One region of the Bradyrhizobium sp. 192 genome, then DNA from elsewhere that is predicted to be linked to it. Evidence: predicted binding sites of a transcription regulator. Region 1 holds the regulator's gene; each other region holds the start of a gene.

Region 1 (7,751 bases):
CGGTCCTCCAGGAGAAGTCCGCCCGATGGCGATCGACGCCCCATCTTCTCCCTCCGCGCAGCCCTGGTCCGACCGGCTGCGGCATTCGACCGTGATCCTGATCGCCGCGGCGCTGGCGCTGTCCGTCGTGGTCTCGCTCGGCGAAATGTCGGCGCTTCATGCCGCGATCGTGTTCCTCTGCATCGCCGCTGCGGCCTTGATCCCGTGGCAGCTGCACGATCCCGCCGCGTCCCGCGACGAGGTCAGGCGCATCAACCCGGTCGAGAGCGCGGCGGTGGCGGCGGTCGTCGCCGGCATGCCGGATCCGGCAGTGCTGCTCGACCGCGCCGGCCGCGTCATCCACCTCAACGCCGCCGCCGCCCAGCTCGCGCCGGCGCTGCGCCGGAACGAGCTCGCCCAGTTCGCGCTGCGCTCACCGGAGATCATCACGGCGTTGCGCGAAGCGATCGCGACCACCGAGGCGCGGCGCGCGACCTATCTCGACCACGTCCCGGTCGATCGCTGGATGGAGCTCATGATCACGCCGGTGCCGGTGCCGACCAGCTTCGGCGGTGCCGACAAATGCATGCTGATGACCTTCCACGACCAGACGCCGCTGCGCCGGGTCGAGGAGATGCGCGCCGACTTCGTCGCCAATGCCAGCCACGAGCTGCGCACGCCGCTGGCTGCCCTGTCGGGCTTCATCGACACGCTGCAGGGCCAGGCCAAGGACGATCCCAAGGCGCGCGAGCGCTTCCTCGGCATCATGCACAACCAGGCCACCCGAATGGCGCGCCTGATCGACGACCTCTTGTCGCTGTCGCGGGTCGAGTTGTCGGCCCATGTCCGGCCCGACACGCTCGTCGACCTGTTGCCGATCATCCGCCAGGTCGCCGACGGGCTCGAGCCGCTGGCGAGCGAGCGCCAGGTCGAGGTCGAGATCCAGCTGCCGGAGGGGCCGGTGATGATCGCGGGCGACCGCGAGGAGCTGCTCCGCCTGTTCGAGAATCTGATCGAGAACGCGCTCAAATACGGCGCCTCCGGCGGTCGCGTCATCGTGTCGCTAACATCTGGCGCGGCCACTGATGGAACTCAGGAAATCCGGATCATGGTGCGCGATTTCGGCCCCGGCATCGCGCCCGAGCACCTGCCGCGGCTGACCGAGCGGTTCTACCGGGTGGACGTCGGCGACAGCCGCTCGCAGGGCGGCACCGGGCTCGGATTATCGCTGGTGAAACATATTCTTAACCGCCATCGCGGCCGGCTTTTGATCGAGAGCGTGCCCAAGCAGGGCGCCACCTTCACCGCCTGTTTTCCCCAGGCGAGGGGTCCGGCGGCGAGCTGAAAAACAAGCGATTACAATCGCTTAAGTGTGTCATCCGACTGTCACGAAACCTTCGTAAAAGCACAGCCGACCGCTCCTAAAGGGGGCGGCATGGGGAGCGCGATCGGGCGCGGATGGCGCTTCGCTCCCCTGTATGGAGACCAGCATGAATTTCCTCAAAACGATCGTCGCTGCCGGCATGGTCGCCGCTTCGACGACAGCGGCCTTTGCTGCCGACATCACCGGTGCCGGTGCGACCTTCCCGTTCCCGATCTATTCGAAGTGGGCTGACGCCTACAAGAAGGAGACCGGCAACGGCCTGAACTACCAGTCGATCGGTTCCGGCGGCGGCATCAAGCAGATCCAGGCCAAGACCGTGACCTTCGGCGCGACCGACATGCCGCTCAAGGCCGAGCAGCTCGAGAAGGACGGCCTCGTCCAGTGGCCGATGGTGATGGGCGCCATCGTTGCCGTGGTCAACCTCGAGGGCGTGAAGCCCGGCGAGATGGTGTTCGACGGCGAGACGCTGGCCAACGTCTATCTCGGCAAGATCACCAAGTGGGACGATCCGGCCATCAAGAAGCTCAATCCGAACGTGAAGCTGCCGTCGGAGGCGATCACCGTGGTCCGCCGCTCGGACGGGTCGGGCACCACCTTCAACTTCACCAACTACCTCTCCAAGGCCAGCGCGGACTGGAAGAGCAAGGTCGGTGAGGGCACCGCGGTCGAGTGGCCGGTCGGCGTCGGCGCCAAGGGCAACGAAGGCGTGTCGGGCAACATCGGCCAGACCAAGAACTCGATCGGCTACGTCGAGTACGCCTATGCCAAGCAGAACAAGCTGACCTACACCGGTCTCGTCAACAAGGCCGGCAAGACCGTGCAGCCGACCGTCGAAGCGTTCCAGGCGGCCGCCTCCAACGCCGACTGGGCCAAGGCTCCTGGCTACTACGTCATCCTGACCGACCAGCCCGGCGAGAAGTCCTGGCCGATCACGGCGGCGACCTTCATCCTCATGCACAAGGACGCCACCGACAAGGCGGCCTCGCAGGAAGCCATCAAGTTCTTCCGCTGGGCCTTCACGAAGGGCGACAAGGCGGCCGAGGAGCTCGACTACATCCCGATGCCGGACACCGTCGTCAAGCAGATCGAGAAGACCTGGGCTGCCGATATCAAGAGCTAAGGGCTCCTGTCCCGGGCATCACTCCGGGAGTTCGAAAAACCTCCGCTCCGGATCGGCCTTGCGCCGCGTCCGGAGCGCAAGACCACAACAACCGGCAACAAGCGTATATAACGGGTACAGGGGATCGGCGTGGCAGAAATGGCCGTTCAGAGCGATATCATCGACGACGCCGGACCGTATGATCGCGCCAAGGCCTTGGGCGCGTTCAAGCTCGGCGACGTCACCTTCTACTGGATCACGCGGCTGTCCGCGATCTCGGTGCTGCTGATCCTTGGCGGCATCATCATCTCGCTGATCGTCGGCGCGTTCCCGGCGATGAAGGAATTCGGCTTCTCCTTCCTGTGGACGCAGCGCTGGGCGCCGTCGGCCGATCCGCCGGTGCTCGGCGCGCTCGGGCCGATGTACGGCACGCTCGTCACCTCCTTCATCGCGATGCTGATCGCCATTCCCGTCGGTCTCGGCATTGCGATCTTCCTCACCGAGCTCTGCCCGCAATGGCTGCGCCGCCCGATCGGCATGGCGATCGAGCTGCTGGCCGGCATTCCCTCGATCATCTACGGCATGTGGGGCTTCTTCGTGCTCGGCCCGTTTCTGGCCAACAGCTTCCAGCCCTTCATGATCAAAATATTCGACGGCGTCCCGGTGCTCGGCGCGATCTTCGCGGGTCCGCCGTCCTATCTCAGCACGTTCAACGCCGCGCTGATTCTCGCCATCATGGTGCTGCCCTTCATCACCTCGATCTCGGTCGACGTGTTCAAGACGGTGCCGCCGGTGCTGAAGGAGGCCGCCTACGGCGTCGGCTGCACCACCTGGGAGGTCGTCCGCAGCGTGGTGATCCCCTACACCCGCGTCGGCATCATCGGCGGCGTCATGCTGGCGCTGGGCCGCGCGCTCGGCGAGACCATGGCGGTGACCTTCATCATCGGCAACTCGTTCCGCATCTCCTCGTCGATCTTCGCGCCGGGCACCACGATCTCGGCGGCGATCGCATCCGAGTTCGCCGAGAGCGACGGCCTGCACCAGTCCGGCCTGATCCTGCTCGGCCTGTTGCTGTTCGTGCTGACGTTCTTCGTGCTGGCCGCCGCGCGGCTGATGCTGATGCGGCTGGACAAGAAGGCGGGGAAGTAAGGTCATGGCCCTCAATCCGATCTATTCGCGTCGTCGCCGCACCGACATCGTCATCCGCGGGCTCTGCTTCGCCGCGGCGGTCTTCGGCGTCACCTGGCTCGCGCTGATCCTGGTCACGCTGCTCTACAACGGCCTTGCCGGCCTCAATCTCGAGCTCTTCGTCGCGGATACGCCGCCTCCGGGTTCGACCGAAGGCGGCCTGCGCAACGCGATCGTCGGCTCGGTCATCATGACGGTGATCGGCGTCGGCATCGGCGCGCCGCTCGGCCTGTTCGCCGGCACCTACCTCGCCGAATACGGCCGCAACGACCGCCTGACCTCGGTGATCCGCTTCATCAACGACATCCTGCTCTCGGCGCCCTCGATCATCATCGGCCTGTTCATCTACGGCGCGGTGGTGGTGCCGATGCGTGGCTTCTCCGCGATCGCGGGCAGCCTGGCGCTCGCGGTCATCGTGATCCCGGTCGTGCTGCGCACCACCGAGGACATGCTGCTGCTGGTGCCGAATCCGCTGCGCGAGGCGGCCTCGGCGCTGGGCCTGCCGCGTTCGCTGGTGATCAAGCGGATCGCCTATCGTGCGGCCCGGTCCGGCCTCATCACCGGCGTGCTGCTCGCCACCGCCCGCGTCGCCGGCGAGACCGCGCCGCTGCTGTTCACCGCGCTGTCGAACCAGTTCTTCAGCCTCGGCCTGAACAAGACGATGGCCAACCTGCCCGTCACCATCAACAACTTCGTGCAGAGCCCCTACGCCTACTGGAAGCAGTTGGCGTGGAGCGGCGCTCTGCTCATCACCCTGACCGTGCTTGCCCTGAACATTGGCGCGCGCATCCTTGGCGCCGAGAGGACCGCAAAATGAGTGATCTTTCCGTATCGATGAGCGCGTCCGGTGGCCTGCCGCACGCGCCGGTGCTGCCCGAGGCGCCCGCCAAGGTGACGGTGCGCAACCTCAACTTCTATTACGGCGAGCACCACGCGCTGAAGAACATCAACCTGACGCTCGGCGCCAACCGCGTCACGGCGTTCATCGGGCCGTCGGGCTGCGGCAAGTCCACCCTGCTGCGCATCTTCAACCGGATGTACGACCTCTATCCGGGCCAGCGCGCCACCGGCCAGCTGATGCTGGACCAGACCAACATCCTCGACCCCAAGCTCGACCTCAATCTGCTGCGCGCCCGGGTCGGCATGGTGTTCCAGAAGCCGACGCCGTTTCCGATGACGATCTACGAGAACATCGCTTTCGGCATCCGCCTCTACGAGAAGATCTCGAAGTCCGAGATGGACGACCGCGTCGAGAAGGCGCTGCGCGGCGGCGCCCTCTGGAACGAGGTCAAGGACAAGCTCAACGCTTCCGGCCTGTCGCTCTCCGGCGGCCAGCAGCAGCGCCTGTGCATCGCCCGCACCGTCGCGGTGCGCCCCGAAGTCATCCTGTTCGACGAGCCCTGCTCGGCGCTCGACCCGATCTCGACCGCCAAGGTCGAGGAGCTGATCCAGGAACTGTCCGAGAACTACACGATCGCGATCGTCACCCACAACATGCAGCAGGCCGCGCGCGTCTCCGACAAGACCGCCTTCATGTATCTCGGCGAGCTGATCGAGTTCGACGACACCAGCAAGATCTTCACGTCGCCGACTGACCGGCGCACGCAGGATTACATCACCGGCCGGTTCGGCTGAGGAGACGCGACATGGGTACCGAACATACCGCCAAGGCCTTCGACACCGACCTCCAGGAACTCACACGCCTGGTCGCCGAGATGGGCGGCATCGCCGAGCGCATGATCGTCGATTCCGTCGATGCGCTGATCCGCCGCGACGTCGCGCTCGGCCAGCGCGTCGTCACCATCGACGCCGATCTCGACGCGCTGCAGAAGCGCATCGAGGAACGCGCGGTGCTCACCATCGCCCGCCGTCAGCCGATGGCGGTGGATTTGCGCGAGATCGTCGGCGCGATGCGCGTCGCGACCGACCTCGAGCGCATCGGCGACCTCGCCAAGAACATGGGCAAGCGCGTCGCCGCGCTCGAGACCGACTTCCATCCGCTGAAACTGTTCCGCGGCCTCGAGCACATGACCGACCTCGTGCAGCAGCAGGTCAAGTCGGTGCTGGACGCCTATGCCGCCCACGATCTTCCGGCGGCGATGGCGGTGTGGAAGGGCGACGAGGAGGTCGATGCGATCTGCACCTCGCTGTTCCGCGAGCTCCTCACCTACATGATGGAGGATCCCCGCAATATCTCGTTCTGTATCCACCTGATGTTCTGCGCCAAGAACATCGAGCGGATCGGCGACCACGCCACCAACATCGCCGAGACCGTGTTCTACATGATCGAGGGCCAGGCGATCACCGACAAGCGGCCGAAGGGCGACATGACCACCTTCGCCACGGCGATCCCGAATACCTGAAGACTTTAAGGAGCGACGACACCATGGGCGCACGCATTATGGTGGTTGAGGACGAGGAAGCTCTCACCGAGCTGCTTCGCTACAACCTCGAAGGCGACGGCTATGACGTCGAGACGGTCATGCGCGGCGACGACGCCGACACCCGCCTCAAGGAGCACGTCCCCGATTTGATCGTGCTCGACTGGATGCTGCCGGGCCTGTCGGGCATCGAGCTGTGCCGGCGCCTGCGCACCCGGCCCGACACCAAGCAGCTGCCGATCATCATGCTCACCGCGCGCGGCGAGGAGAGCGAGCGGGTGCGGGGGCTTGCGACCGGCGCCGACGATTACATCGTCAAGCCGTTCTCGGTGCCGGAGCTCCTGGCGCGCGTGAAGGGCCTGCTGCGGCGCGCCAGCCCCGAGCGGCTCGCCACCGTGCTGGCCTATGGCGACATTGAGCTCGACCGCGACAAGCGCCGCGTGGCGCGCTCGGGCCGGCCGATCGATCTCGGCCCGACCGAATATCGCCTGCTGGAGTTCTTCCTGGAGCATCCCGGCCGCGTGTTCTCGCGCGAGCAGCTGCTCGACAGCGTCTGGGGCCGCGACATCTACATCGACGAGCGCACCGTCGACGTTCATATCGGCCGCCTGCGCAAGCTGCTCAATCTCGGCCGCGAGCAGGACCCGATCCGCACCGTTCGCGGCGCCGGCTACGCGCTGGACGATCGCTTCGCGAAGGCCGAGCAGGCGTAGGGGGTTGTGGGCTGCCATTTGGCGAGTTGTAGCCGCAATCTCAGCCGTCATCCCGGGGCGCGCGCAGCGCGAGCCCGGGATCTCCGCGCGAGCGCTTGCGCTCGTCGCGATAACCACAGGACGTAGTTTGGCGAAGACTCGGAGTGACCATCTCGCGCAACAACTGCGCCCTGTGGTTATGGATCCCCGCGTTCGCGGGGATGACACCGAGATTGTTGGACCGTCGTCGCGTGACAGCGCCGTCCTTAGTCAGCTAAATCCGCAAGCTCACCGCGGCCCCGGCTTAGGTGCTGCGCGCCGGCGATCGGCCGCCGGCTGATACGCCACGCGCGAGTGCTGGGCGCAGTAGGGCAGGCCGGACAGCGCCTTGCCGCCGCAGAAGAAGAAGTCCGGGCTGGAGGGATCGCCGACCGGCCAATGGCAGGTCGCCTCGTTCAGCTCGAGCAGCGACAGCCGCTGGCTCATCGGCACCACGTTGTCGTAGGTGACCGGCTCGGCCTCCACCTCGACCTCGAAGGCCTGGGCCAGCGCGGTGTTGCCGCGCGCGATGGGGCGGGTCACCCGCATCATGTGCTGTGCGGGGCGCGCCTTGCGCGGCCGGGGCGCGGCCGATGACGGGCTCTTTGCGCGGCCGGACAGACCGAGCCTGTGCACTTTGCCGATCACGGCATTGCGGGTCACATTGCCGAGCTCAGCTGCGATCTGGCTGGCCGAAAGTCCGGCCTCCCAGAGCTTTTTCAGCTGCTCGACGCGATCATCGGACCAGGTCAAAACCGTCATTGCACCCTTTCCCTCGTCGCGCGGCTGCCGTCCTGGCGCCCATGCGGCGATTGCTAAGCTTCGAAAAACCCGTGCCGCCAGAATCCCTTAAGGCTCGCCGGGCGCGACTGACGCCCGAACGTTTACGCCGGTACATGAGGACTCTTGAGATCAGAACCGCTGCACGAGATGTCGTATCTGACAATCCAAACGCTACAATATGGCGTGACTCCCGCGCAAGAGTCCGC
Region 2 (7,751 bases), 4.0 Mb from region 1:
GAGCTTGCCGTAGGCCGACAGGTCCAGGATTCTCTGGTCGATGATGAAGTAGCGGCCGATCTCGGCCCCGACCATGATGCGTGCGCGCGAGAGCGTGGTCGAACCGACGGTGAGCGGATCGAGGCCGCCGGCCTCCTGGAACGCCGCGCTGGTGGCGCGCACATATTCCAGCGCGCCCTTGGGCACGATCCGCATCTGGTCCTTGGTCCAGTAATAGCTGATCTCGGTCAGCGCGCCGTCGACTGCGGCGCGATAGCCCGCGGTCGCAAGGCCAAGGCCGGTGTCGCGGCTGGAACGGACCTTGCCGAAGCCGTGCACCACGGCAAAGGCCCAGGTCCATGGCCCCTTGTCGACCGAACCGTTGATGCCGACTTGCGTCAGGTCGAGCGTCGCCGATTGCAGCGCCAGCGGCACGTCGACGTCGGTGTGGCTCTGGTCGACGGAGAAGCCGAGATTGACGCCCGGCGACACCCGCGCGCCAAAGCCGGCAACGCCGCCGACCGTCTTGCGCCTGTCGCCGACGAAGTCCCCTTGCGCGTCTGTCCGCACCGAGATGCCGTAGCCCTCGAACCAGGTGCGATAGCGCGGGTCTTCCGCACTCGCGGATGCGCCGCCGCCGCCGGGATTGGTCCGGAACGTCCGGTTGACGCCGCCTGATGCCTGGTTGCCGAGGCGCTCCAGGAAGTTCGAGCCGAGATTGAGCGCGCTGTTGCCGGCCGATTGGTCGTAGTTGGTCGAGACGGCCGAGGGCGTGGGAGGCGGCAGCGGCGGCGCCACCTGAGAAAAAGCGGCCGGCACCATCAAACCAGCCAGGACGGTACCCGCGACGTTGGCCGTCGTCCGGCGAACCCGGGCTCCTCCACTTACCTGCCGTGTCCCGGAGGGCTGCGATGTGCAGCACATGACGAAAATCCCGAAGCAAATGGCGGCGCGCAAAAATGCAACAGGCGCGGCGCACGTCGCGATTTGCGCCGAACTGCTACGGAGGGTCAACCGCTTGGCCCGCTGTCACCGAGGCTATTGCCCTCGATTGTGGTTCCGCGGCCACAGGTCGGAAATTGCGGGTCGGCACAAACGGCTCGCCCTTGAAATCCGCGCACGGCTTGCTAACGGGCGATTTTCATGTTGCAATATCGGACACAATCGGAATTGGCCGCTCGACTGTGCGTTTCGCGACATTGAGACTCAAGACTCGAACAGACTTCCGGAAGCCCGTTTGTGGCGTGGCACGCGAAAAGCGGCCGCGTCGTTTTTGTATCTAGCGGAGGAGACTAGCGATGCCGCAAAAGGGCACCGTCAAATGGTTCAACCCGACCAAGGGCTACGGGTTCATCAAGCCGAACGGCAGCGACAAGGACGTCTTCGTCCACATCTCCGCCGTCGAGCGCGCCGGACTCTCGACCCTCAACGAAAATCAGGTGGTTGAATACGACCTCGTGGAGAACCGCGGCAAGGCATCCGCGGAGAACCTCAAGGTCTCCTGACTTCTCTCAAGGCTACACACGAGAGAACATGACGTTGCCCCCGGCTCTGCCGGGGGATTTTGTTTTTGTTGGATGATATTAGCGAAAGCCGCCGTTGCTTTGGAGCCGACCATCACCACCAAGCCACCACCGATGACGACTGATGAGCAGCAACGCTCGGCTTCGGCAGGCGTTATCGCAGGCACTGATGTCGGGGTGAACGGTGCTTTCGACGTTTTCGGCTCGGAGCTTCCCGATGAGGCGTTCGAAGGTGTGTTCGATCAGCCTCGGCAAATGTACAAACCAGTCGATCTGTTATTTCGCGGCTCGTGAGCCCGGGACCATCTTTACCCTACGACGGGCGAAACTAAGAAATTCTCCGACGCAGCACTCCCGGCCGTCCTGCACACATCGCCCTCGATCCGGACCTTTCCGGTCGCAAGCAACCGCAGCGCTTCGGGATAGATGCGGTGCTCGACTTCGAGGATGCGTTCCGACAGCGTATCTCCCGTATCGTGATCGCCAACGGGCACCGCGCCCTGCATCACGATCGGGCCGGCGTCGGTCTCGGGGATCACGAAGTGCACCGTCGCGCCTGACAGTTTGACGCCGGCGCGCAGGGCCTGGCCGTGCGGGTCGAGGCCGGGGAAGGACGGCAGCAGCGAGGGATGGATGTTGAGCATCCGGCCGTACCAGTTTTGGGTGAACTCGGCCGTGAACAGGCGCATGAAGCCGCCGAGACAAATCAGCTCGATACCGTGCTGGTCGAGGGCCGCCTGAAGCACCTTTTCGAAGCCGGCGCGGTCCTTGCCGAACGGCTTGCTCTCGATCACCAGCGTGTTCACACCAGCCGCTTGGGCCCGCTCCAGCCCGAGCGCATCGGCCTGGTTCGAGATGACGAGCGATATCTCGGCCGGGAAATCCGGCGCGCTGGCGGCCTTGATCAGCGCGGACATGTTGGAGCCGCGGCCGGAAATCAGGATGGCGACGCGGCGCTTCATCACAGCGCCAGTCATTACAAGGCCATGTCGAGATGGCCGTTGTAGACGACGCGGTGCTCGCCTTCGGCCGGGATCACGGTGCCGAGCTGCGCCACGGTCTCGCCGGCGTCGGTGAAGACCTGCACGACCTCGTCGACCTTGTCGGGCTCGACGATCGCGATCATGCCGATGCCGCAGTTGAAGGTGCGCAGCATTTCCAGCTCGGCGATGCCGGCCTGCACGGCCAGCCATTTGAACACCGGCAGCACCGGCAGGCGGGCCAGATCGATGCCGACGCCGAGCTCCTTCGGCAGCACGCGCGGAATGTTGTCGGTGAAGCCGCCGCCGGTGATGTGGGCAAGGCCTTTCACCGCGCCGGTCTCGCGGATCGCGCGCAGGCAGGATTTGACGTAGAGCTTGGTCGGCGTCAGCAGCGCGCCGCCCAGCGTCATCACAGGAGCGAACGGCGCCTGGGCTTCGAAGCCGAGGCCCGATTGCTCGACGATCTTGCGGACCAGCGAGAAGCCGTTGGAATGCACCCCCGACGAGGCGAGCCCGATCACGGCGTCGCCCGCGGCGATGTCCTTGCGCGGCAGCAGCGTGCCCCGCTCCGCAGCACCGACGGCAAAGCCGCCGAGGTCGTAATCGCCGTCCTTGTACAGCCCGGGCATCTCGGCGGTCTCGCCGCCGATCAGGGCACAGCCGGATTCTCGGCAGCCTTCGGCGACGCCCGCGACGATCGAGGCCGTCGCCTCCGGATCGAGCTTGCCGCAGGCGAAATAGTCCAGGAAGAACAGCGGCTCGGCGCCCTGCACCACGAGGTCGTTGACGCTCATGGCGACGAGGTCGATGCCGATCCCGCCGTGCAGCCCGGTCTCGATCGCAATCTTGACCTTGGTGCCGACCCCGTCGGTCGCAGCCACCAGGACCGGGTCCTTGAAACCGGCCGCCTTGAGGTCGAACAGACCGCCGAAGCCGCCGATCTCGGCGTCGGCGCCGGGCCGTGCGGTGGCGCGCACCATCGGCTTGATCAAATCGACCAAGCGGTTGCCCGCGTCGATATCGACGCCTGAATCGGCGTAAGTGAGGCCGTTTTTGCGGTCGGTCATGCCCGATTTCCAGTGGGTTTGCGGCTGGTTACGTCGAATTCCGGGGACGCGCAATGGCAAGCGTGGCGCCCCACCCTATAGTATGTAGATATCAACCGGTTCAGCCTCCCGAGGGGGCCGGATTCGAGGTCAGACCGGGTGCCGGGAAGCGCTTTCGTGAGTATTCCGAATATCATTACCCTGGGCCGCATCATGCTGGTCCCGATCATCGTCTGGGCCATCGTGTCGAGCCAAATGGAGGTCGCGTTCGCCGTCTTCCTGATCGCCGGGATCAGCGATGCCGTGGACGGCTTCCTGGCCAAGCGCTTCAACATGACGAGCGAACTCGGCGCCCTGCTCGATCCGCTCGCGGACAAGGCGCTGCTGGTCTCGATCTACATGGCGCTCGGGATCTGGGGCGCAATCCCGCGCTGGATCGTGATCCTGGTGGTCTCGCGCGACATCATGATCGTCGCCGCCGTGATCGTATCCTGGCTGTTCGACCGGCCGGTCGAGATGAAGCCGTCGAAAGTGTCCAAGCTCAACACCGTGGCGCAAGTGGCGTTCGCGGCCCTCGTGCTGGCGGCGCTTGCCTTCGGCTTCAAGCCGGCCCCTTATGATATCATCCTGATGAGCCTCGTCACGGTCTTCACACTCGCCTCCGTGTCGCTCTATCTGGTCGAGTGGCTGCGGCACATGAGTACGATCGAGGCCAAATGAGAGGCGATGCGGCCCCGCAAAAGGCCAACTCCCGCTCGATACGTTCGATCTCTTCACATCACGCCGGCCCGCCGGCATGGAGCAAAGCAAGCGTGCCAGGCCGCGTTCACCCCCGACAATTGGCGTTTTCGCTTCCGCATGCGGAAAGCCTCAGCCGGGACAATTTCCTCGAAGGCCCCGCCAACGCGGCCGGTCTCGGCCTGATCGACAGCTGGCCGGAATGGCCGAACCGGATCATGTGGCTGGCCGGCCCGGAAGGAAGCGGCAAGAGCCATCTCGCCGCGATCTGGGCTGAGGAATCCGGCGCCCGCTCCACCACGGCCAATGCACTGACCGCCGCGGGCGTTCCGGGCGCGCTCGCCACCGGCGCCCTGGTGGTCGAGGACATCAAGGTCGGGGAATTTGACGAACGCGCCCTCTTCCACCTGATGAACCTTGCCCGCGAGGACGAGGCCAACCTCCTCTTCACCGGACGCGAGGTGCCGGCAGCGCTGGAAATCGAGCTTCGCGACCTGCGCTCGCGTCTGCGGGCCGTGCCGGTGGTCGCGTTGCTGCCGCCCGACGACCGGCTGTTCCGCGGCCTGATCGTCAAATTCTGCGCCGACCGCCAGCTCGCCGTCGACGAGAGCGTGGTCAGCTACCTCGCCACCCGCCTGGAGCGGTCCTCGGCCGCCGCCCGCCAGGCCGTGGAACTGCTCGACAGCGAAGCCCTCAGGCTCGGCCGCCCTGTCACCCGGGCGCTGGCCGCCGAGCTGTTGCGGGACGCCTGACCTGCGCTTCCAAGGCCCACACGAAGCCCGCTTGACGCGGCGAAGCGGCGGAACATCAATGTCATCGAAACGTCATCGCTCTAACACATGCTCCCGGCGGTTTTGCGGGTAAGTCGCAAATTGGGGCGAACTGGATGGACCGACTTCTGATGGACTCTGTGCAAACTGTTGAAACTAAAGAAAAAGCCCCAGAGACCGAGAGCCTGCCGGCGATCGCATCGAGTCCCGAGCGATTCATCAACCGCGAGCTCTCCTGGCTGCATTTCAACCGCCGCGTCCTGGAGGAATCGGTCAATCCAAGCCACCCCATGCTCGAGCGGGTGCGATTCCTGTCGATTTCGGCGAATAACCTCGACGAGTTCTTCATGGTCCGCGTAGCCGGCATCAAGGCCCAGGTGCGCGAGGGCATTGCCGAACGCAGCCCCGACGGTCTGACCCCGTCCGAGCAGCTCGCGCTGATCAACCGCACCGTCTCCGAGCTTGCCTCCGACCAACAGGCAATCTGGCGCGATTTGCGCGGCACCCTGGCCGATGTCGGCATCGTGCTGGTCGAGGGCAAGGACGTCACCAAGGCGGAACGGACCTGGATCGAGGACTACTTCCTCAGCAACGTGTTCCCGCTGCTGACGCCGCTGGCGATCGACCCCGCCCACCCCTTCCCGTTCATCCCGAGCCTCGGCTTCACCATCGCGCTCCAGCTCACGCGCGCCGCCGACGGCAAGCAGATGAACGCGCTGATCCGCATGCCGGGCAAGATCGACCGCTTCATCCGCCTGCCGACCGAGGGCAAGGTGGTCCGGCTGATCTCGCTGGAACAGGCGACCGCCCTGTTCATCAACCGCCTGTTCCCCGGCTACAACCTGCACGGCCAAGGCGCTTTCCGCGTCATCCGCGACTCCGAACTCGAAATCGAGGAAGAGGCCGAGGATCTCGTCCGCCTGTTCGAGACCGCGCTGAAACGCCGCCGCCGCGGCTCGGTGATCCGGCTCGAGATCGACGCCAAGATGCCGGAGCAGCTGCGCAGCTTCGTGCAGCACGCGCTGTCGACCGCCGACGACGAGGTGTTCCTCGTCGACGGCGTGCTCGCCATGAACGAGCTCTCGCAACTCACCCGCCTCGACCGGCCCGATCTGGAATTCACCCCTTACGTGCCCCGGCATCCCGAGCGCGTGCGCGAGCAAGGCGGCGACATCTTCGCTGCGATCCGGCAGAAGGACCTCGTCGTCCATCACCCCTACGAATCCTTCGACGTGGTGGTGCAGTTTCTCCAGCAGGCGACGCGCGACCCCGACGTCGTCGCCATCAAGCAGACGCTTTACCGCACCTCGAGCAACTCGCCGATCGTGCGCGCGCTCGTGGAAGCTGCCGAAGCCGGCAAATCCGTCACCGCACTCATCGAGCTGAAGGCGCGCTTCGACGAGGAGGCCAACATCCGCTGGGCGCGCGATCTCGAACGCGCCGGCGTGCAGGTCGTCTACGGCTTCCTCGAACTGAAGACGCACGCAAAACTCTCGATGGTGGTGCGCCGCGAGGGCGGCAGCCTCACGACTTACGTCCATACCGGCACCGGCAACTATCACCCGGTCACCGCGCGCATCTATACCGACCTCTCCTACTTCACGTCCGATCCGACCATCGGCCGCGATGCTGCGCGCGTGTTCAATTTCATCACCGGCTATGCCGCGCCGAGCGATCTGGAAAAGATGGCGGTGTCGCCGCTCACCCTGCGCAAACGCATCATCGAGCATATCCAGGGCGAGACCGCACACGCTAAGCACGGCCGGTCCGGCGCGGTCTGGATGAAGATGAATGCGCTGGTCGATCCTGATATCATCGATGCGCTGTACGAGGCCTCCCAGGCCGGCGTGCAGGTCGAGCTGGTGGTGCGCGGTATCTGTTGCCTGCGGCCCGGCATTCCCGGCCTGTCCGAGAACATTCGCGTCAAGTCGATCATCGGACGCTTCCTGGAACACGGCCGAATCTACTGCTTCGGCATGGGTCAGGGCCTGCCGAGCGCCAAGGCGGCTGTGTATATCTCGTCGGCCGACATGATGCCCCGCAACCTCGATCGCCGCGTCGAGGTGCTGTGCCCGCTGCAGAATCCCACGGTGCATCAGCAGGTTCTCGAACAGATCATGGTCGCGAACCTGAAGGACAATGAGCAAAGCTGGCAATTGTTGCCGGACGGGTCCTCAACGCGTATGAAGACCGCGAAGGGCGAGGAGCCTTTCAACGTGCACAACTACTTCATGACAAATCCGAGTCTGTCTGGCCGTGGAAAGTCGCTCAAGGAATCCTCGCCGCGTCGTCTCACGCGCCGGAACGAACGCCATCAATCCTGATCGGGGATTTCCGACGTGAAGCGGCCGCGCAAGCGCGGCTCGAGCGTCGCGGTCATCGATATCGGCTCCAACTCGGTCCGTCTCGTCGTCTACGAGGGACTGACGCGGAGTCTCATTCCGATCTTCAACGAGAAGACGCTGTGCGGCCTCGGACGCGAGGTGCAGAGCACCGGGCTGCTCGCGCCCGATGCGGTCGACAAGGCGTTGACCTCGCTGAGGCGCTTCCGCGCATTGTGCCGCGTGATGCAGGTCGGACGCGTGTTCGCGATCGCGACTGCGGCCTGCCGTGACGCCTCCAACGGCCCCGATTTCATCGCCAGGGCCGAGCGTATCTGCGCCGTGAAGATCGAGATCCTCTCGGGGCCGCGCGAGGCGCGGCTGTCGGCGC
Region 3 (7,751 bases), 3.2 Mb from region 1:
TGCGATTGCCGAGGCTCCGGCCAAGGCTGCGACCGGCGGAAACATCCTCCAGGTCCGCAACCTCGAAGCCTGGTACGGCGAGTCCCACATCCTGCACGGGATCAATTTCGACGTGAACGCGGGCGAGGTCGTCACCCTGCTCGGGCGTAACGGCGCCGGCAAGACGACGACGCTGAAGTCGATCATGGGCATCATCGGCAAGCGTACCGGCTCGGTGAAGTTCAACAACCAGGAGATCATCCGCGCGACCTCCGACAAGATCGCGCGCATGGGCATCGCATTCTGCCCGGAAGAGCGGGGCATATTCGCCAGTCTCGACGTGCGGGAGAATTTGATGCTGCCGCCGGTGGTCCGCGAAGGCGGGCTGCCGCTCGATCAGATATTCGATCTGTTCCCGAACCTGAAGGAGCGGCTCAACAGCCAGGGCACCAAGCTGTCCGGCGGCGAGCAGCAGATGCTCGCGATCGCGCGCATCCTGCGCACCGGCGCGAGCTTCCTGATGCTGGACGAGCCGACCGAGGGCCTGGCGCCCGTCATCATCCAGCAGATCGGCCACACCATCGCGCGGCTCAAGAAGGAGGGTTTCACGATCCTCCTGGTCGAGCAGAATTTCCGCTTCGCATCCACCGTCGCCGACCGCTACTACGTCGTCGAGCACGGCAAGATCATTGACGGATTTTCCAATGCGGATCTTGCCGCCAACATGGACAAGCTCCACACCTATCTTGGTGTCTGATATTGCCAACGAGAAAATTCAAAAAGGATAGTTGCATGAAGACGACCTCGATTGCATCATTGCTGCTGACCACCGCGCTCACCTTCGCCGTGACAAACGTCGCGTCCGCGCAGGACAAGACCGTCAAGATCGGCGCGCTGTCCGATCAGTCCGGCCTCTACGCCGACCTCGGCGGTCCCGGCTCGACGCTTGCCGCACAGATGGCCGTTGAGGATTCCGGTCTGGCTGCGAAGGGCTGGAAGATCGACATCATCTCCGGCGATCACCAGAACAAGCCCGACATCGGCACCGCGATCGCGCGGCAGTGGTTCGACGTCGACAAGGTCGACATCATCGTCGACGTGCCGAATTCCGGCGTGGCACTTGCCGTCAACAACGTCGTCAAGGAAAAGAACGGCGTCTACATCAATTCGGGCGCGGCGACCTCCGACCTCACCAACGCGCAGTGCTCGCCCAACACCGTGCACTGGACCTACGACACCTACATGCTGGCCCACACCACCGGCCAGGCGCTGGTGAAGGCGGGCGGCGACAGTTGGTTCTTCCTGACTGCGGACTACGCCTTCGGTGCCGCGCTCGAGCGCGATACCAGCGCGGTCGTCACCGCCAACGGCGGCAAGGTGGTCGGCGGCGTCAAGCATCCGCTGAACACGCCGGACTTCTCTTCGTTCCTGCTCCAGGCGCAGTCGTCCAAGGCAAAGATCATCGGTCTTGCCAATGCCGGCGGCGACACCACCAACACGATCAAGCAGGCAGCCGAATTCGGCATCGGCAAGGGCGGCCAGAAGCTCGCGGCGCTGCTGCTCTTCCTGACCGACGTCAAGGCGATCGGTCTGGAGACGGCGCAAGGCCTCAACTTCACCGAGACGTTCTACTGGGACATGAACGACCAGACCCGGGCGTTCTCGAAGCGTTTCGGCGAGAAGATGAAGAACGGCGCGATGCCGACCATGGTGCAGGCCGGCGTCTATGCGGGCGTGCGTCACTATCTCAAGGCGCTCGATGCGCTCGGCGGCAATCCCCATGACGGCGTCAAGGTCGTCGAGAAGATGAAGTCGATGCCGACGGAGGACGAGCTGTTCGGCAAGGGCGAGATCCAGCCCAACGGCCGCACCATCCACAACGCCTATCTGTTCGAGGTGAAGAAGCCCTCCGAATCCAAGGGGCCGTGGGACTTCTACAAGCTGGTCGGCACGGTGCCGGGCGACCAGGCTTTCACGCCGCTGTCCGAGAGCAAGTGCGCGCTCTTGAAGAAGTAAGATAACAACCCGCGGGGCCTTAAGGCCCGCGGGCGACTTTCAGGGAACGCCGAAGGGACCGGGTGCGGGATCGATGCAGGCTCTATACGCTCAGCTACTTGTGGGACTGATCAACGGCTCGTTCTACGCGCTGCTCAGTCTCGGGCTTGCCGTGATTTTCGGCATGCTCAACATCATCAATTTCGCCCATGGCGCGCTCTACATGATGGGCGCCTTCGTTGCCTATTTCCTGTTGAGCCTCGGCGGCATCAACTACTGGTGGGCGCTGCTGATCGCGCCGGTGATCGTCGGCATCTTCGGCATGATCCTGGAGCGGACCATGCTGCAATGGCTGACCGGGCTCGACCATCTCTACGGCCTGCTCCTGACCTTCGGCATCGCGCTGATCGTGCAGGGCGTGTTCCAGAACTATTTCGGCTCCTCCGGCCTGCCTTACGCCATTCCGGATCAGCTCAAGGGCGGCATGAATCTCGGCTTCATGTTCCTGCCGATCTACCGCGGCTGGGTGGTCGTCTTCTCGCTGGTGGTGTGCATCGCGACCTGGTTCCTGATCGAGAAGACGCGGCTCGGCGCCTACTTGCGCGCCGCTACCGAAAATCCGACGCTGGTGCGCGCTTTCGGCGTCAACGTGCCGCGCATGATCACGCTCACTTACGGCCTCGGCGTCGGCCTTGCCGCGCTCGCGGGCGTGCTCTCGGCGCCGATCAACCAGGTGCGCCCCCTGATGGGCGCCGACCTCATCATCGTGGTATTCGCGGTGGTCGTGATCGGCGGCATGGGATCGATCATGGGCTCCATCATCACCGGCTTCGCGCTGGGGGTGATCGAGGGACTGACCAAGTACTTCTACCCCGAGGCCTCCAACACCGTCGTGTTCGTGCTGATGGTGCTGGTGCTCTTGGTGAAGCCAACGGGATTGACGGGAAGGGCAGCTTGATATGACAACCCTGACGGACGACAGGCTGCCGGTGACCCCTCGCGCGATGCGCGACGAGATGATCGCTTTCGTACTGATGGCGCTGCTGCTGGCGTCGGTGCCATTCACGGGCGTCTACCCGTTCTTCGTGATGCAGGCGCTGTGCTTTGCGCTGCTCGCTTGCGCCTTCAATCTGCTGATCGGCTATGGCGGCCTGTTGTCATTCGGACACGCCATGTTTCTGGGGACCGCGGGCTATTGCTGCGCGCATGCGCTGAAAGTGTGGGCGTTGCCGCCCGAACTCGGCATCCTCGTCGGCATCGCCGCGGCTTTCTTGCTCTCGCTGATCACCGGCTACATCTCGATCCGCCGTCAGGGCATCTATTTCTCGATGATCACGCTGGCGCTGTCGCAGCTGCTGTACTTCATCTACCTGCAGGCTCCGTTCACCCACGGTGAGGACGGCATCCAGGGCATCCCGCAGGGACACATGTTCGGCGTCTTCGATCTGTCCAAGCCGACGGTGCTCTACTACGTCGTGCTGGTCGGGTTTCTCGCCGGCTTCCTGCTGATCTTCCGCATCATCAATTCGCCGTTCGGTGAGGTGCTGAAGGCGATCCGCGAGAACGAGCCGCGCGCGATTTCGCTCGGCTACCGCACCGACCAGTACAAGTTCCTGGCCTTCGTGCTGTCGGGAACGCTGGCCGGATTTGCCGGTGCGCTGAAGGTGTTCGTGGCGCAGAACGCCTCGCTCACCGACGTCCACTGGTCGATGTCGGGCGAGGTCGTGCTGATGACGCTGGTCGGCGGCCTCGGGACCATCTTCGGCCCCGTGGTCGGTGCCTTCGCGATCATCGCCATGCAGCAATATCTCGCCGGCTTCGGCCAGTGGGTGACGGTGATCCAGGGCTCGATCTTCGTGGTCTGCGTGCTCACCTTCCGCCGCGGCGTCATCGGCGAAATCGCGCATTACTTCCGGCGATCGCTCTAACTATCTGATTCAAAATCAGTTTACCGGCCGCTTGAAAGCGGTGGATGACCCGGCTCCGCGGGCGTGAGATGACACGCGCGCGGATCGAAAATGGTCTATGACAGTTTCATGACGGTCCCTCGGGCCGGGCCATTTCCAACCGGTAACCTACCCCCATGATGCGATGGTTTCGTGCTTTCCTGCCCAAGGAAGAACGGTTCTTCGACCTGTTCGACCGGCATGCCCAAACGGTGATCCAGGGTTCCATCGCGCTCCAGGGCATGCTGAACGGGGGCGAGGAGACGCCGGTCTATTGCCAGCGCGTCAACCAGTTCGAGAACGACGCCGATAACATCACTCGAGAGGTGCTGACGGCGGTGCGCCGCACCTTCATCACCCCGTTCGACCGCGGCGACATCAAGAACCTGATCACGTCGTTGGACGACGCCATCGACCAGATGCAGCAGACGGCCAAGGCGGTGATGCTGTTCGAGGTCCGCACCTTCGAGCCGCCGATGCGCGAGATCGGCGGGCTTCTGATCGAATGCGCCAATCTGGTCGGCCGCGCGCTGCCGCTGATGCAATCGATCGGCCCGAACGTCGCCATGCTGACCGCGATCACGGAGGAGCTCGGCAAGCTCGAGGGCCGCGTCGACGATCTCCACGACATCGGCCTGAAGGAGCTGTTTCTCAAGCATCGCGACGGCAATGCGATGGACTTCATCGTCGGCGTCGAGATCTACGACCACCTCGAAAAGGTGGCGGATCGCTTCGATGACGTTGCGAACGAGATCAACAGCATCGTCATCGAGCAAGTATAGGGCAGGGCCGCTGTGGATGCCGCGTTGGGTCTTCCTGTCCTGGTCGGCTTGATCGCCGTCGCGCTGCTGTTCGATTTCCTGAACGGCCTGCATGACGCCGCCAATTCGATCGCGACCATCGTCTCGACCCGCGTGCTGCGGCCGCAATTCGCGGTATTCTGGGCCGCGTTCTTCAATTTCGTCGCGTTCATGGTGTTCGGGCTGCACGTCGCCGAGACCATCGGCACCGGCATCATCGATCCCGCGATCGTCGATGCCCAGGTGATCTTCGCAGCCCTGGTCGGCGCCATCGTCTGGAACCTCGTAACCTGGGCGCTCGGCATCCCGTCCTCCTCATCTCACGCCTTGATCGGCGGCTTGTTTGGTGCCGGCGTGGCCAAAGCCGGTCTTTCGGCGGCGGTCTGGAGCGGATTGTCCAAGACGGTGATCGCAATCGTGCTGTCTCCGCTCGTCGGCTTCCTGCTCGCGATGGTGCTGGTTGCGATCGTCTCCTGGGCTTCGGTGCGCTCCACGCCCTTCGCGGTCGATCGCGCCTTCCGCATCCTGCAATTCGCCTCTGCCTCGCTCTATTCGCTCGGTCACGGCGGCAACGACGCGCAGAAGACCATGGGTATCATCGCCGTGCTGCTTTATTCGCAGGGCCATCTGGGTGGCGAATTCTTCGTTCCCTTCTGGGTGGTGCTGTCGTGCCAGGCCGCAATGGCGATGGGTACGCTGATGGGCGGCTGGCGCATCGTCCGCACCATGGGCCTGCGCATCACCAAATTGACCCCAATGCAGGGCTTTTGCGCCGAGACCGGCGGCGCGGCGACCCTGTTCATGGCGACCTATCTCGGGGTTCCCGTCTCGACCACCCACACCATCACCGGCGCCATCGTCGGCGTTGGCGCTGCCCGGCGCCTCTCGGCGGTGCGCTGGAACGTCGCCAGCTCCATCGTCTATGCCTGGGTCATCACGATGCCGGCCTCGGCCATCGTCGCGGCGCTGACCTGGTGGGCGGTCAAGCTCTTCGTCAAGTAACCAGCTTCAGCCCGACGATCCCAGCGACGATCAGCCCGATGCTGGCGAGACGGAGGGCGGTGGCCGGCTCGCCGAACAGGACGATGCCAAGCGTCGCGGTGCCGACTGCGCCGATGCCGGTCCACACCGCATAGGCGGTTCCAACGGGCAGGGATTTGAGCGCAAATCCGAGCAGGATGACGCTGCCGGCCATGGCTGCGAGCGTGACGACCGACGGAACGAGCCTGGTAAAGCCCTCGGTGTATTTCAGCCCGATCGCCCAGATGATCTCGAGAAGGCCCGCGACGAACAGGATGCTCCAGGCCATGACGACCCTCCATTCAAGGCAGGGTCGTCCCCGCGGCTGACATGCTGATGGGCGGGGAGGCCGTCCTCCCCCCAAGGCCAGTATGGCCAAGGCCGATATGGGGCTGGCTGGAAGGCTCCGCAATCACCAAATGAGGCTTGATCAGGCCCGCTTTCCCTGCCACACGCTGCCGCCATGTCCGACATCGCCACCACCACAGCCGAATCGCCGGCCCGTTCCCCGCTTGCCGCGGAAGTGGCGCGGCGGCGCACGTTTGCGATCATCTCCCATCCCGACGCCGGCAAGACCACGCTGACCGAAAAGCTGCTGCTGTTCGGCGGCGCCATCAACCTCGCCGGTCAGGTCAAGGCCAAGGGCGAGCGGCGCAACACGCGTTCGGACTGGATGAAGATCGAGCGCGAGCGCGGCATCTCGGTCGTGACCTCGGTGATGACCTTCGAGTTCGAAGGCCTCGTGTTCAACCTCCTGGACACGCCGGGCCACGAGGACTTCTCGGAGGACACCTATCGCACGCTCACGGCGGTCGATTCCGCCGTCATGGTGATCGACGCCGCCAAGGGCATCGAGGCGCGCACCCGAAAGCTGTTCGAGGTGTGTCGTCTTCGGGATATTCCGATCATCACCTTCATCAACAAGATGGACCGCGAGAGCCGCGACGTGTTCGAGCTGCTCGACGAGATCGAGAAGACGCTGGCGCTCGACACCACGCCGATGACATGGCCGGTCGGTCGCGGCCGCGACTTCCTCGGCACCTACGACGTCGTCAATGGCGGCGTGCGCCTGCTCGAAGGCGGCGGCGCCAAGACCGGCGCAGCGCAGCAGATCGAGATCGCCGAACTCGCCAAGCTCAACGCCAATCTCGACGTCTCCGCGGTCAAGGACGAGCTCGAGCTCGTCACCGAAGCGTCAAAACCGTTCGAGCTCGATGCGTTCCGCGAGGGCCATCTGACGCCGGTCTATTTCGGCAGCGCGTTGCGCAATTTCGGCGTCGGCGACCTCCTGGAAGGCCTCGGCAAGTTCGCGCCGGAGCCGCGCGCGCAGGACAGCGACCAGCGCAGGGTCGAGGCCACCGATCCGCGCATGAGCGCCTTCGTGTTCAAGATCCAGGCCAACATGGATCCGAACCACCGCGACCGCATCGCTTTCGCGCGCCTGTGCTCCGGCAAGCTCAGCCGCGGCATGAAGGCCAAGCTGGTGCGCACCGGCAAGAGCATGCCGCTGTCGAGCCCGCAATTCTTCTTCGCACAGGACCGTTCGGTCGCGGACGAAGCTTTCGCCGGCGACGTGGTCGGCATTCCCAATCACGGCACGCTGCGCATCGGCGACACGCTGACCGAGGGCGAGGATTTCAACTTCGTCGGCGTGCCGAGCTTCGCACCGGAAATCGTCCGCCGCGTGCGTCTCACCGACGCGATGAAGGCGAAGAAGCTGAAGGAAGCGCTGCAGCAGATGTCGGAAGAGGGCGTGGTGCAGGTGTTCCGCCCGCGCGACGGTGCGCCTGCGCTGGTCGGCGTCGTCGGCGCGCTGCAGCTCGACGTGCTGAAGGCGCGGCTGGAGGCGGAGTATTCTCTGCCGGTCGAGTTCGAGGTCAGCGAATTCCAGCTGGCGCGCTGGGTTTCCTCGGAGGACCGCAAGAAGCTCGACACCTTCATCGCCGCCAACACCTCCAGCATCGCCGACGACGTCGACGGCGATCCCGTCTATCTCGCGCGGAACGAGTTC
Region 4 (7,751 bases), 3.1 Mb from region 1:
AGACGAAGCCGATCAACGTTCAGACGCAGAACAACCCGATCCGTGTCAACAACGGCGTGAAGATCAACAACAACCCGGTGAACAAGGTGCAGGTGCAGAACAACAACCGCCCGCAGTTCAACACCACGAACCGCAACGTCAACAATGGCGGCAACAACTTCCGTCAGTCGATGAACCAGGCGCCCTCCATGGGCGGTGGCAACAACCATCGCGGCTTCATGCACTGATCGCGGTCGGCCACACAACGACAAAGGGGCAGAGCGGAAACGCTCTGCCCCTTCTTCATGTCGAGGATAGATACGATCAGCTCGATCGCAGCCAGCCTTCACCATTGGAACCGCTGGAGCGCACGCCTCGTCCTTCGAGACGACCGCTGCGCGGTCTCCTCAGGATGAGGCTAATCAGCATCGGTGCCCGTTGAAACTGTCGCCGCGCACTCCGCCCTCATCCTGAGGAGCCCGCCAAAGCGGGCGTCTCGAAGGATGCGCCACGGGGAAACCACTCTCAGGCCACCAGCTCGGCGAACAGATCCGCATCGACATTGCCGCCGGAGAGCACGATCACGACGTTCTTGCCGGCGACATCGAGCCGGCCCGCAAGCAGCGCGGCGAGGCCCACTGCGCCGCCCGGCTCCACCACGAGCTTCAGCTCGCGATAGGCGAACGCGACGGCGGCGCCGACTTCCTTGTCCGACGCCGTGACGCCGCGCGCGAGCAGCTTGCTGTTGATCGCAAAGGTCATCTCGCCGGGGATCAGGGCCATCAGCGCATCGCAGATGGTGCGGCCCGCGGGCCCGTGCGGCTCGCGATGGCCGGCCGTCAGCGAAATGCCGTGATCGTCGAACGCCTCGGGTTCGGCCACCACGATCTCGGCCAGCGGAAAGCGCGCCTTCACCGCCGTCGCCACGCCCGCAATCAGGCCGCCGCCCGAGGCCGGAGCCACCACGATGTCAGGACTGAGGCCGAGCGTTGCCATGTCCTCCGCGATCTCGCGGCCGGCGGTGCCCTGGCCTGCGATCACGAAGGGATCGTCGTAGGGCCTCACCAGCGTCGCGCCGCGCTTCTCGGCGATGCCGCGCGAGATCGCCTCGCGATCGTCCTTGTCGCGATCATAGAGTACGACCTCGGCGCCGTAGGATTTGGTGCGCTCGCGCTTCGACAACGGCGCATCCGCAGGCATCACGATGGTTGCCTGCATGTCGAGGATCTTTGCCGCTGCCGCCACGCCCTGGGCGTGGTTGCCGGAGGAGAACGCGACGACGCCGCCGGCGCGCTTGTCCTGCGGGATCGAGAACACCTTGTTGAAGGCGCCGCGGAACTTGAAGGAGCCGGTGCGCTGGAGCATCTCCGGCTTCAGGAACACTTTTGCACCGACGCGCTCATTGAGCACAGGAAAGGACAACAGCGGGGTGCGGATGGCGTAGGGCGCGATCACGCGCGCTGCGGCGTCGATGTCGGCGGGGCCGATCGGGAGGAGCTGTTCGGTCATGTCAGACCTTATCGCGGCCGGTGAGGCCCGGGCAAGACACCTCCGCGAGATCAGGCGACGAAGCGTGGCTGTTCCGTCCCATTCCGGCCCGGCAGCACCGCGCCAACCGCCAGAATGCTGTCCACGAAAACCCGGGCCGAGGCCTCCCAGGTGTAACTGGCGGCGAATTCGACGCAGTCCTGCCGGGGGACGTCGAGCGCCGCAAAGCAGGCGGTGCGGAGGTCGTGATCCAGCGCGCCGACCGGCGCATCGCCGATCACGTCGCGGGGGCCCTTCACCGGAAAGGCCGCGACCGGCAGGCCGCTCGCGAGCGCTTCGAGCAGCACCAGGCCGAACGTGTCGGTCTTGCTGGGAAACACGAACACGTCGGCCGCCGCATAGATGTCGGCCAATTCCTCACCGTGCTTCTCGCCGAGGAAGATCGCGTCGGGATAGGCCTCTTCGAGCGAGGCGCGCGCGGGGCCGTCGCCGACGATCACCTTGGTCCCGGGCAGATCCAGATCGAGGAAGGCCTCGAGATTCTTTTCCACAGCGACGCGGCCGACCGACAGGAACACCGGCGCCGGCAGGCAGAGGTCGATGGCGCGGGGGTGGAACAGATGGGTGTCGACGCCGCGCGGCCACAGCACGACATTGTCGAAACCGCGCTCGGTCAGCTCGCTGGCGAGCGCAGGCGTTGCCGCCATCACGGCGCGGCTCGGCGCATGGAAGCGGCGCAGCGCGTGCCAGATCAGCGAGCCCGGCACCGGCACGCGGGCGCGGACATATTCGGGAAAGCGGGTGTGGAAGCTGGTCGTGAACGGCAGCTTGCGCTGGCGGCAATAGCGGCGGACCATCAGGCCGATCGGCCCTTCGGTCGCGATATGGATGCTGTCCGGTTGCGCCTCCGCGATCAGCTTCGCAATTCGCGCCGGGCGGGGCATCGCCAGGCGCACGTCGCGATAGCTCGGCATCGCAAAGGTCCGGAACGATTGCGGCGTCAGGAACTCGAATTCGACGCCAAGGCTCTTGCCGGCGTCGGCAAGCTTGGTCAGCGTCCGAACCACACCGTTCACTTGCGGGTGCCAGGCGTCGGTCGCGACCAGGATGCGCATCAGGCGGTCTCCGTCATGCAGCTCTGGCTGCGACCTGCGGGACGGCCGCCGGCTTCTGCAAATGATCCGCCCAGGTGATGATCTCGAAATGACCGTCGTCATGCTCGACCAGCGCCGTGCAGCTCTCGACCCAGTCGCCGCAATTCATGTAGCGGATGCCGCCCTCGTCGCGGATCACGGCGTAGTGGATGTGGCCGCAGATCACGCCGTCGGCGTCGTAGCGTCGCGCCTCTGCGGCGAGCGCCTGCTCGAACGCGCCGATGTAATTGACGGCGTTCTTGACCTTCTGCTTGGCCCATTGCGACAGCGACCAATAGGGCACCTTGAACAGGCGGCGGAAGAAGTTGACGAAACGATTCATCTGGATCGCGAAGTCGTAGGCCTTGTCGCCGAGATGGGCGAGCCAGCGCGCGTTCTGCACCACGAGATCGAAGATGTCGCCGTGGATGACGAGATAGCGCTTGCCGTCCACGCCGGTGTGGACGGTGTTCTCGACCACGTCGATGCCGCCGAAATGCGTGCCGTAATAGTTGCGCAGGAACTCGTCGTGATTGCCGGGGATGTAGACGATCTTGGCGCCCTTGCGCGCCTTGCGCAGCAGCTTCTGCACCAGGTCGTTGTGGGATTGCGGCCAGTTCCAGCTCGATTTCAGCGCCCAGCCATCGACGATGTCGCCGACCAGATAGATCGTGTCGGCATCATGGTAGCGCAGGAAGTCGAGCAGAAGATCGGCTTGAGAACCGCGGGCTCCGAGATGAACGTCGGAGATGAACAACGTGCGAAAGCGCCGCTCCGGGCTCTCGTCACTCACATCGTAACTTCCCATGCGCCAGCCTGTAACAAATGTCCCGTGACAGGGGGATGACAGATTGAATCCTTGAGGCACCTTCAGATACGAATCAAACCTTGCCTCGCCCTCCCCGCGAATATCAGTCGCATGCGACAATCAGGCGACATGGCGCCGCAGGGGGGCTCCAGGCGCACCTTTTCACGAATGTCGCTTTGCACAGCTGAGCGCACGCCTCGTCCTTCGAGACGACCGCTTCGCGGTCTCCTCAGGATGAGGCTAAGCAGCACCGGTTTCTGTGAAACTGCGGCCGCACATTCCGTCCTCATCCTGAGGGCCCGCCAACGGCGGGCGTCTCGAAGGATGACAGCTGGCGAAATTGCTTCCGCGGAAGCTCCGCGTCAGTAAAATCCGTGTCAGTAAAACTTGTGGAAATGATGGATCGGGCCGTGGCCGTGGCCGATGCTGAAGCGGTCGGCGGCTGCGATGGCCGCGCTGATCCAGGCCTTCGCGTTGCGTACGGCAGGCTCCAGACCCTCGCCCTTGGCCAGCCCCGCCGCGACCGCCGAGGACAGCGAGCAACCGGTGCCGTGGGTGTTGCGCGTGGGAACACGCGGCGCTGCGAGCGCGATCGTGCCTTCGGACGTGACGAGATAGTCGGTGCTCTCTGCGCCTTCGCCGTGCCCACCCTTGATCAGGACCGCGCGGCAGCCGAGCGCCAGCAGGCGATGCCCCTGGCTTTCGATCCCGGCCTCGCTCACCGCGATCTCCTCGTCGAGCAAAGCTGCGGCCTCCGGCAGATTCGGCGTGATCACTGAGGCCATCGGTATCAGCCTTGTGCGCAGGGCATCGACGGCCTCGGATGCGAGCAAGCGGTCGCCGGAGGTCGCCACCATCACGGGATCGAGCACGACATGCTTCGGCTTCCAGCGCGACAACGCCGCCGCGATCGCATCGATGCTGGCGACCTGGGCGACCATGCCGATTTTCACCGCGCCGACGTCGAGATCGGAGAACACCGCATCGATCTGCGCGGTGACGAATTCGGCCGGCACCGCCTGAATGCCGGTGACGCCGCGCGTGTTCTGCGCCGTCAGCGCCGTGATGGCGGAGGCGCCATAGACGCCCAGCGCGGCAAAGGTCTTCAGGTCGGCCTGGATGCCGGCCCCGCCGCTCGAATCGGAGCCGGCGATGGTGAGTGCGACCGGGGTCGTCATGGGCAGATTTTCAGCATTTTCGGGACCATGGTCCGTCCTACCGCGCGCGCCGGGTGACAAGCAAGTTCGCTTGCTAATTCCGGCCGGTTTTGGCCTATTAGCCGGAAGAATACGCTTTCGGAGTGCCCGCGATGGTTCCTTTTTTCGTCCAGATCAAATGCAAGCTCGGCCAGTCCTATACGGTCGCCAACGCGCTTGCCGAAGCCGAGATCGCGTCCGAAATCTACTCCACGGCCGGCCAATACGACCTTCTCGTGAAGTTCTACGTCGACAAGGACACCGACATCGGCCATTTCGTCAACGAGAAGGTGCAGGTGCTGCCGGGCATCCAGGACACCCTCACCATCATCACCTTCAAGGCGTTTGGCGCCAGCTAACCCGCAGCTAGCCGGCATCCTTGCGCTTGGGCCGCGGCGGACCGTCCACCGGCGGCAGCGATTTGAGGTAGTCCGCCATCGCCGCAAGATCCGCGTCGGACAATTGCGAGGTGTTCTTGATCACCCGCGTCATCGCGCCGCCGACGCTGTCGCCGTCGGGCAATTCGCCGGTCTTGAGGAAATAGGCGATATCCTTCGCGCTCCACTCGCCGAGACGCTTCTGCGTGATGTTGGGCACCCAGCCCTCGCCTTCCGGATTCGGCCCGCCGGCAAAGCGCTGGCTCGAGATGATGCCGCCGAGTGCATTGCGCGGGCTGTGGCATTCGGCGCAATGGCCAAAACTGTTGACGAGATAGGCGCCACGATTGAATTGCGGCGACCTGGTGCCGTCGGCGACAAAAGGCTTGTCGTCCATAAACAGCAATTTCCAGATGCCGATGTTGCGGCGGATGTTGAAGGGAAAGCCGACGTCGTGGTCACGTACCTTGCCGGTCACGGGCGGAAGCGTCTTCAGATAAGCGAAGAGATCGAGCACGTCCTCGCGCCTGGCATGCTGGTACGATGTATAGGGAAACGCGGGAAAATAATGCTGCCCGCCCGGCGAAACCCCGCGCATCACCGCGTTGACGAAGTCGGCGTCGGTCCATTTGCCGATGCCGTCGTTCGGATCGGGGGAGATGTTCGGCGCGTAGAACGTTCCGAACGGCGACTTGATCGCGACGCCGCCGCCGAGCCTGACACGATCGGGCTGGTTGGGCGTGGCATGGCAGGACGCGCAGCCCCCGGCGTTGAACATCGCCTCGCCGTTGGCAAGGTTTGCCACATGGGCCGGCGCGTTGCCCACGGCTGCCACCACCGGCGCGCTGAGCCACCAGTAGACGCCGGCAGCAATGGCCGCGGCGAGCAGCCCTGCGAGAATTGTTCGTTGCAACATGCCGATCCATTCACTCGTCGCGGCGAACCTAAGACCGATGTCGTCGCGGCTCCAGCCACGAAGAATTTAGCCCGCCCTGGCCGAAAACGGGAATAAACTGAAATGCCGGCTGTTGGAAGTTTGGCAGCCCGAACGGGTTCAACAGGGAGAATGCCATGAACAAGACCGTCATTGCCGCCGTAGCGCTCGGTGCCGTTGCTTTTGTGAGCCCGGCCAGCGCCGAAAAGCTGAAAGCAACGCTCGACGGCAAGTCCGAAGTGCCGGCAACGACCAGCAGCGGCACCGGAACCGCCGATCTGAACTATGATGCCGCCAGCAAGAAGCTGTCCTGGACCGTCACCTATTCCGGGCTCTCCGGACCCGCCACCGCCGCGCATTTCCACGGGCCTGCCGAGGTTGGCAAGAACGCCGGCGTGGCCGTTGCGATCCCGAATGCGGCCGCAAGCCCGGTCAAGGGCGAGGCGACCCTCACCGATGCGCAGGCCGCGGACCTGCTCGGAGGCAAGTACTACATCAACATCCACACCGCGGCCAATCCGGGCGGCGAGATCCGCGGTCAGGTGACGAAGTAAGCCGCAACGCTGCTTCGTTGCGTGTAAGGCCGGGCGCAGGAGGGGGCGTCCGGCCTTTTCGATTCGATCGCGCCTAAGCCGCGTTCAGCGCCTGCGCGAGATCGGCGATCAGATCGGAGGGGTTCTCGATGCCGATCGACAGCCGGATCGTGGAATCGAGCACGCCGATTTTTCGGCGGATGTCGGCGGGAACGCCGGAATGCGTCATGGTCGCGGGCAGGCTCGCGAGCGACTCGGTGCCACCGAGGCTTACCGCCAGCTTGATGATCTGCAACGCATTGAGGAATTTGACCGCAGCGTCCTTGCCGCCGACGATGTCGAACGAGAAGGTCGATCCCGCCCCCTGGCATTGCCGCGCGAACACACGGCCCGCGGGTGATGCCCCCTCGTGATGACCGAGATAATGGACCTTGGCGACCTTGGGATGATCGCGCAGGAAGTCCGCAACGAGGCGCGCATTGCTGTTGGCCTTCTCCATGCGCAGGCTCAGTGTCTCGAGCGAGCGGCTGATCATCCAGCAGGAATGCGGATCGAGCTGGGTGCCGATGGCGCCGCGCAGCGCCTTGATGCCTTTCATGATCGCCTTCGAGCCGAGCGCTGCACCCGCGATCAGGTCGGAATGGCCTCCGACATATTTCGTCAGCGAATACAGCGACAGGTCCGCGCCGTGCTCGATCGGCCGCTGAAACACCGGCCCGAGTAGCGTATTGTCGCAGGCGATGATCGGCGTGTCGCCTTGCGCCTTTCCGATGGAATCGGCGATGCGGCGGATCATGGCGACATCGACCAGGCCGTTGGTCGGGTTGGCCGGGGTTTCGATCAGGATCATCGAAACACGGCCCTTGGCCATGGCCTCGTCCGCCGCCTGCTTGACGGCCGCTTCGTCAATCCCGTCAGCGAAGCCGACGGCGCCGATCGACAGACGCGCCAGGGTGTTGGTCAGCAGCGTTTCCGTCCCGCCATAGAGCGGCTGTGAATGCAGGATGACGTCGCCGGGGCGGACAAAAGCCAGGATCGTGGTCGCGATCGCCGCCATGCCGGATGAGAACAGCGCGCAGCTCTCGGTGCGCTCGTAGATCGCGAGCCTGTCCTCGACGATCTCGCTGTTGGGGTGATTGAAGCGCGAATAGACCAGCCCCGCGCCCATGCCTTCCGGCGGCTCGCGCCGGCCGGCAACGAAATCGAAGAAGTCCTGCCCGTCATCGGCCGTCTTGAAGACGAAGGTGGACGTCAGGAACACCGGCGGCTTGATGGCGCCTTCCGACAGCTGCGGATCATAGCC

Evidence for each region. The regulator PhoB, encoded in region 1, activates phosphate uptake and scavenging genes when phosphate is short. The targets are predictions, from matches to a motif close to TGTCATNNANCTGTCAT.
Region 2: the regulator PhoB is predicted to act here: its motif matches at 5,081-5,097, upstream of IVB24_RS24205 (RNA degradosome polyphosphate kinase).
Region 3: the regulator PhoB is predicted to act here: its motif matches at 4,000-4,016, upstream of IVB24_RS19550 (DUF47 domain-containing protein).
Region 4: the regulator PhoB is predicted to act here: its motif matches at 3,433-3,449, upstream of IVB24_RS28740 (UDP-2,3-diacylglucosamine diphosphatase).

Annotation. Positions count from the first base shown of each region.
Region 1 is NZ_CP064690.1:1,055,246-1,062,996, forward strand. Features, by position in the region: gene IVB24_RS04880 (ATP-binding protein) at 26-1,324, shown strand; gene pstS (phosphate ABC transporter substrate-binding protein PstS) at 1,470-2,483, shown strand; gene pstC (phosphate ABC transporter permease subunit PstC) at 2,622-3,611, shown strand; gene pstA (phosphate ABC transporter permease PstA) at 3,616-4,467, shown strand; gene pstB (phosphate ABC transporter ATP-binding protein PstB) at 4,464-5,285, shown strand; gene phoU (phosphate signaling complex protein PhoU) at 5,297-6,013, shown strand; gene phoB (phosphate regulon transcriptional regulator PhoB) at 6,037-6,744, shown strand; gene IVB24_RS04915 (GcrA family cell cycle regulator) at 7,012-7,524, opposite strand.
Region 2 is NZ_CP064690.1:5,232,750-5,240,500, forward strand. Features, by position in the region: gene IVB24_RS24170 (autotransporter outer membrane beta-barrel domain-containing protein) at 1-903, opposite strand, end outside; gene IVB24_RS24175 (cold-shock protein) at 1,278-1,484, shown strand; gene IVB24_RS24180 (hypothetical protein) at 1,557-1,796, shown strand; gene purN (phosphoribosylglycinamide formyltransferase) at 1,811-2,464, opposite strand; gene purM (phosphoribosylformylglycinamidine cyclo-ligase) at 2,479-3,552, opposite strand; gene IVB24_RS24195 (CDP-alcohol phosphatidyltransferase family protein) at 3,709-4,251, shown strand; gene IVB24_RS24200 (DnaA/Hda family protein) at 4,344-5,021, shown strand; gene IVB24_RS24205 (RNA degradosome polyphosphate kinase) at 5,171-7,363, shown strand; gene ppx (exopolyphosphatase) at 7,379-7,751, shown strand, end outside.
Region 3 is NZ_CP064690.1:4,292,192-4,299,942, forward strand. Features, by position in the region: gene IVB24_RS19530 (ABC transporter ATP-binding protein) at 1-736, shown strand, start outside; gene IVB24_RS19535 (ABC transporter substrate-binding protein) at 772-1,995, shown strand; gene IVB24_RS19540 (branched-chain amino acid ABC transporter permease) at 2,069-2,932, shown strand; gene IVB24_RS19545 (branched-chain amino acid ABC transporter permease) at 2,934-3,902, shown strand; gene IVB24_RS19550 (DUF47 domain-containing protein) at 4,058-4,702, shown strand; gene IVB24_RS19555 (inorganic phosphate transporter) at 4,715-5,722, shown strand; gene sugE (quaternary ammonium compound efflux SMR transporter SugE) at 5,715-6,029, opposite strand; gene IVB24_RS19565 (peptide chain release factor 3) at 6,204-7,751, shown strand, end outside.
Region 4 is NZ_CP064690.1:6,126,140-6,133,890, forward strand. Features, by position in the region: gene IVB24_RS28725 (caspase family protein) at 1-227, shown strand, start outside; gene IVB24_RS28730 (threonine/serine dehydratase) at 505-1,488, opposite strand; gene IVB24_RS28735 (glycosyltransferase family 1 protein) at 1,539-2,582, opposite strand; gene IVB24_RS28740 (UDP-2,3-diacylglucosamine diphosphatase) at 2,596-3,408, opposite strand; gene thiD (bifunctional hydroxymethylpyrimidine kinase/phosphomethylpyrimidine kinase) at 3,786-4,586, opposite strand; gene IVB24_RS28750 (Lrp/AsnC family transcriptional regulator) at 4,718-4,963, shown strand; gene IVB24_RS28755 (cytochrome c) at 4,971-5,897, opposite strand; gene IVB24_RS28760 (CHRD domain-containing protein) at 6,053-6,469, shown strand; gene IVB24_RS28765 (cystathionine gamma-synthase family protein) at 6,543-7,751, opposite strand, start outside.